DNA from 2 places in the Peribacillus sp. FSL R5-0717 genome. Region 2 is predicted to be linked to the other one. Evidence: riboswitches for the same ligand, from Rfam matches in the RefSeq annotation. Region 2 holds a riboswitch; the other holds the start of a gene.
The links. Region 2 has a riboswitch for preQ1 ahead of NYE65_RS05790 (VUT family protein). Riboswitches for the same ligand answer to the same signal wherever they lie in the genome.
Positions count from the first base shown of each region.

Region 1: another riboswitch for preQ1. It lies ahead of NYE65_RS15085 (QueT transporter family protein); the one in region 2 lies ahead of NYE65_RS05790 (VUT family protein).

Region 1 covers NZ_JBBOOF010000001.1:3,105,303-3,108,434, forward strand. The annotation lists gene NYE65_RS15080 (TVP38/TMEM64 family protein) at 1-622, opposite strand, end outside; gene NYE65_RS15085 (QueT transporter family protein) at 746-1,231, opposite strand; PreQ1 riboswitch class I at 1,238-1,282, opposite strand; gene NYE65_RS15090 (YbaK/EbsC family protein) at 1,455-1,976, shown strand; gene NYE65_RS15095 (hypothetical protein) at 2,081-2,893, shown strand; gene NYE65_RS15100 (DUF3892 domain-containing protein) at 2,976-3,132, opposite strand, start outside.
Region 2 covers NZ_JBBOOF010000001.1:1,192,603-1,195,734, reverse strand. The annotation lists gene NYE65_RS05800 (SRPBCC family protein) at 131-571, opposite strand; gene NYE65_RS05795 (SRPBCC domain-containing protein) at 614-1,054, opposite strand; PreQ1 riboswitch class I at 1,331-1,373, shown strand; gene NYE65_RS05790 (VUT family protein) at 1,424-1,966, shown strand; gene NYE65_RS05785 (hypothetical protein) at 1,985-2,134, shown strand; gene NYE65_RS05780 (PadR family transcriptional regulator) at 2,420-2,740, opposite strand; gene NYE65_RS05775 (alpha/beta hydrolase) at 3,051-3,132, shown strand, end outside.

The DNA of each region.
Region 1 (3,132 bases), 1.9 Mb from region 2:
TCTTTTTTGCACGCTTATAGACCATGAAGAATAGTAAGAAGAGGAGTGCAAGAGCCGCTAGCGTATATTGGTTCATTTCAACAGATAGCAGTCCATAGGGAATCAGTGATAGGAAGAAAAAGTATATAAGGTTGCCAAGTGCCGTCGCCAATAAAAAGTCTTTGAAAGTGACGGTGCTGACTCCGGCCGCCAAGTTAATTAAGCTTGTTGGGATAAGCGGGAAAATCCTGCCTGTAAACACGTACATGAAGCCATGCTCCACTACAGATTCTTGCCATTTTTCACCAATCTTCTTTAAAAGAAGCTCCTGAAACCAGTTTCTTGCTGCATAAAAAATGAATCCTGAGGCAACAACACTTGTAAACCAACTCCATAGATAGCCATATATGAATCCTAATATCGTGACATTGATGGTCAGGAGCAAAATTAAGGGGATGATTGTAAAAGAATTTTGTACAAACATCAAAACGAATGTCACAATAAATGTAAGCAAAAGATTTTCCTTCAATATGCCAATAACAGAATCCAAATCACTTTTCCAAACCAAAGTGAACAGTTCTGCATTAGAGTATATAAAAATTGCGATTACAAGTAGACCGATTATGGTCAGGACTTTTTTCAAAGGGCCACCACCATTCTTACTAATAGTTTATCATTTTCAAGTTCAATGGTGAAAAAAAAGAGCTGCCGCATCATGCAGACAGCTCTTTTCCATTATAGTGGCTTAACGGCGCGAAGATTCCTTTTAAAGCCACTTTTCAAACTGAATTCTTTTGTTCATTCCATAAATGATTGGCGCTCCAATCAAAAGGACAACGAACTCACCGACAGCTGTAGTCATCCAGCTTAGCCAGAATGGCAAGCCAAAGGCAAGGTTCAGTTCAATTGCAATTAAAAACATTGTGAACGTGAAAAAGATAATCGTAGCGACCATACGTCCTTTAATGCCTTTTATGAAACGAGAAACATAAATGACAAGCAATAAGGCGAGCAGGGATTGGCCCACCCCAAAAATCAAATCATATGGCACCATCGGCGAAAAGAGCAGATTCGATATGAAGACTCCTCCAACGATACCGTAGATATACTTTTTATTGAATACAATCAGATGATTCAACATTTCCGGTACACGGAATTGGAACATCTCAAAAGCTATTGGTTTAAACACCAATGAGACCGCCACATACAAGGCAGCCAATAACCCGTTTATCACGAGTGTACGAACATTCATTTTACTCTCTCCCTAGTTTTTTATCGTGGGATGGTTACGAACCACGTGCAGGCGTTTACCCGATGATTAATAGTATCCCACGTAAGCTTGTTTCGTCAATTTGTAAAGAATGGTTTTAATTTATAGGTTTCCAATCAGATGAAGCAGCACAATTGTATTTTGAATTATTGCAATGAAGGATGATATTATTTCAATATGTACATAAAAAGGAGTGAATATTAATATGTCGATCGAAAGTGTCAAAAGCCATTTTAAACAATGGAATCGGGAAGGTGACGTAAAAGAGTTCGAAACATCTAGTGCCACGGTGATTGAGGCAGCGGAAACCATCGGTGTTATCCCAGCGCGGATTGCCAAGACCCTTTCCTTTAAAGGGGAAGGTGAACACGCGATTTTGGTCGTTGCCACAGGGGACGCGAAAGTGGATAATAAGAAATTTCGTCAGACGTTCGGTTTCAAGGCACGAATGCTTTCACCTGATGAAGTGCTTGCACAGACCGGCCATGCAATCGGAGGCGTTTGCCCGTTTGGCCTGGCAAACGATTTAGCTGTTTTTCTTGATGTATCGATGAAGCGCTTCGAGTCATTGTTTCCGGCTTGCGGCAGTTCAAACTCTGCAATAGAACTTACACTCGCTGAATTATTTGAATATTCAGGTGCCAAGGATTGGGTGGATGTTTGTAAGGGGTGGGAAGAAAAGGAGAATGTGGAAACGGCGGCAGGAAATGCAGTTGATGGCATTTGATGAATGGGATGGAGTCCACTAAGTGAACTTTATTTGGGGCCGCATTCATTTCTATTATTAAAGCGGAAAACGGGCAGAAAGTGTTCCTGATCGGAGGTTGAAAGATGTTAAATGGAAGCGAAAGAAAAAGTAATAGCAGCTATCTGAGTCTTAAAACTCTTTATGAAGAAAATATAACGGTTAAGAGCATTGCCCAGGAGCTTGAGTTTTGCCATAAAAACGATCTGGCGCTGGATATCCAGAAAGCAATGAAAAAAAAGAATTTTGATATATTGGCAGTCCAAGATCAAGGGGAAATCATCGGATATATCGAAAGGCAAGAACTAGGTGAGGGAAGTATTTCTGAATATATGAGAAACTTCTCACCAAGGGAAATGGTTTCGAATTCAACCCCTTTGATCCAGCTTCTCCATATTTTTAAGAATAAGACAAGGGTGTTCGTATTAGAGAATAATTCAATTAAAATGTTGATTACCCATGCCGACCTCCAAAAGCCTCCGATCAGGATGCTGATATTCGGATATATTACCTTATTGGAAATGAGGATGAGCGATATCATCCTGGATAGATTCGGCGATGGCAGCTGGTATCCAATGATCAGCGAAGACCGTTTAGAAAAGGCAACCGAATTATATAAAAGGAGAATCGATAAAAATGAGGATATCAATATAATAGAGTGCCTGCAAATCAGTGATAAATTCGATATTATACATAAAGATAAAGAATTGAGGCACTTCTTCCAAATCCCTTCGAAAAGTAAAGGGAAGAAGGATGCGAATGCCATCCGAAAATTACGGGATAAGATTTCCCATGCTAATGAACTGGGTCTGGACATGTCATGGATGGAAATCATCGAGGTTGTCGAGTCCTGCGGCCGAATGCTCGAAATCTCTGAATCCTATCCTTATGAAAAATAAGATCTGGCTAATCATGCTGGTTCTTTTTTTTGCGCATCCAGATAGAAAAAAACTGCCCGTATCAGGCAGTCTCCCGAAAAATTCAAAACTCCGGCAGTTGATCCAGGTTATTTTCTTTTATCCCATCGGGCTCACTCCGTAATATGTCACGTCCATATTTATGAAAGACGTCAACGTTGGCCAGGTTGCCAGCTTTGGCTTCCGCAAGGGCTGAGGGGTAGTCGAGTTCGCGGCCGGAG
Region 2 (3,132 bases):
AGCTCACGGATTTTTAAATGTCAATTATTGGGTTGAACTATAAAGTACTGTTTTTAAGTGGGATTATGCCATTTGTTTCACCAGTGTTGCAAAGGATAAACCCCAGTTTATTGAGGGTTTATGCAATTTATTAAAAAACTAATGATGCTCTCAAAGTAGTGACGCCATTTTCTAAATAACCCTTTAAACAGGTTAATGTATATACCCAACCTTCTTTTTGTCCGATCATTTTGTTTATTATGTCAGGATCGTCCTCACTCAATCCTGATTCGTTCACTTCAATGATCGTACTCGTTTTATCCAACTTTTTTAGTGTAATGGCAACAATCGTTTCTTGATCATTTCCGCCCCATGCAAACACGATTTTCCTATTTTCCTCTATTTCCAATACATGAATGACCACTTCAGCATCGTATTCGTTGTATCTCAATGTAGGCGTCCGGCCTTTTTCCCATCTTTCCGAACTCGATGAGAACCAGAAATTCCCGATTTTTTCAGGATTCACTATGGCTTCAAACACTTCATTCGTTGGCTTGACGATCTTGAATTTCGTGATTATTTGAGTATCCATAACTAACTCAACTCTCTTTCGATTTGTTTTTATAGTTTCCGTTTAATTATCCCAGTCTACTGATATGGGCGGCAGGGTCCGTCCAGTTTCAAGCAAGCTCTTCAGGTTACTTAAAAGGGCTGGCCATCCATTATTCAAGCCTTCAAAGGTATTGTCATCATAGACGAAATCTGTCTCCAATAGCTCCTCATGCCTAAGAGTTAACTTCACAGTCGAATCGTCCATTTTCAGTAATTCAAAAGTGACCCGTGTAGGCTGCTCGCGAGGTGTTTCGTCTCCTGCCATGATCCATGTAAACGAGAGCAGGTGCAACGGCTCGCATTTAAGTACATGCCCATGATCGGTAATCCGCCCATCATCCAGCAAATATTTAACGGCCGACCCTTCTTGCCAGTCAGACAGTACTTGTAATCCGAAGTGGTATTTCTCCGTGACTTCACCACTCGTCAAGGCTTCCCAAAGCTTCTCTGGTGTGGTTGCGATATAAATAGGATAGACAAAACGTAGTTTTTTTCATCATTCTTTTTTCTCCTCGCCAAATAAGGTACAGAACTCTATCTTTGATTTTCGGCTTTTATATACAGCCGGTCAAGCAGTTTTAAGCGACAGAAATCGGCAAAGGGGGAAACAGGGCCATTGAAGTAAATGGCTAAATCAATCGGTATCCGCGAAAACATACTAAAATCGACGGTATGGAAACTTCTTGATTTCCAACCGCTTTCAAGCTACGATGAATAAGGAAAATGATAATCCGCCTGGGCGGAAGAGGTTCTAGCTACCCTCTCAAAAAAACTAAGGAGAACAGGGCTCTTTCTTAGGGTGCTGTTTTTTCTGTATAAGGAGAATTAAGAAATGTTAAGAATTTTATTGTATTTAGTATCCATCATCACGGCGAATGTGGTTACAGCAGCTTTTGCGCCATTACATTTTGGCATGTTCATCATCCCGATGGGGACATTGCTCATCGGGGGAACCTTCATCTTCCGAGATCTGGTCCAGAATAAATTCGGCCGCGCAAAGACCTATATATGCATCGTCACTGCACTTATTTTATCTGCATGTGTATCATTTTTATTAGGAGATACGTTACTGATTGTGTTTGCTTCCGCATTATCCTTCGTGGTCGCAGAAACAGCGGATACGGAGATTTATACCCGTTTAAAGCTCCCGATGAGTTGGAGGGTGTTTTACAGCGGAATCGTTGGAGGATTTTTCGATTCGGTGATATTTGTCGTGATTGGCCTAAGTCCTCTGGGTGCCAATATATTGCCATGGGAAGCGGTACCCGCTGCGGTCATCGGCCAAATCATCGTTAAAACGATCATTCAGTCCATTGGTGCCATATTGTTGGGGCGAATCAACGTAGAACTGGAGAAACGTGTAGTCTCCAGTTAAATGCTAGGAGGGATGCACTTGATGGATGGAACCAAAAAAGAAGAAGAAAAATGCTATTGCCTCGAGGCCTTTCGTGAAAAATATGGCCCGCATGTACAAGGGGAATGCATGAAGCTCTCCTGCGCCAATTATCGCAAGCATAAAGGAATAGACAAAAAAAGGACCTGATTAGGTCCTTTTTTGCGTGATTGAAGTGACTCACGAGTAAACAGTGCGAATTCACGAGTAAAAGTACGAAACTCACGAGTAAACAGTCCGAAATCACGAGTAAAAGTGCGAAACTCACGAGTAAACAGCGAATTCACGAGTAATAGAGCAAAACTCACGAGTAAAAGTGCGAAACTCATGAGTAAACAGCGCGAATTCACGAGTAAAAGTACGAAACTCACGAGTAAAACAGCAAAAAAAGCTTCCTGGGCCGTTCCATTAAGTGCAGGAAGCTTTTTATTTGGTTTAGAATTGCTCTGAGCTTTTTCGAACTAATTTTTCCAGGAAGAAAAAGCATTCGCGTTTCCGCTCAAGTTCGGTTTGCCCATTTTCGGTGACATGATAATATTTCCTGCGGCCTGATTCGGACTCTTTCCAATGTCCTTTTATGAATTCTTTTTTTTCTAATCGTTTAAGGGCAGGGTAGAGGGTGCCTTCACTTATTTCATAGTTGCCCTTGCTCATTTGCTTCAGGATTTTCGTTATTTCATAGCCGTAAAGCTTTTTTTGCGATAGAAGTGAAAGCAAAAGGAGGTCAATGCTTCCCTTCATTAATTCTTTATCCATATAAAATCTCCTCCTTTTCATTTTTAAAGTGTAATACGTTGTACATCGTATCACAAGGTGCATTTTACTTTTCTTAAAAAAAATGGTTAAATGACGATTGCTAAATAAATTTAATCATAGTAAAATGTGCTTCGGAACGGATGAGTTGTGAAGAGTGTGGTAAGGATACTATATATATGATTTAATTGTTTTAATGAAAATACGGAATAGGATAGAAGAATCACTACTCAAGGGGTATTAATTGATTTTTTTTCGAAAATCATTTAGATTCTATTTATCAACAAGAGCAAAGAAAGAAGGTCCTAGATAGATGAAAGTGAAAGCACCTGAGTCATTCACATATATAGGTGGAAAGAGAGCAGTTCTTCTGCTTCACGGGTTTACCGGAAGTA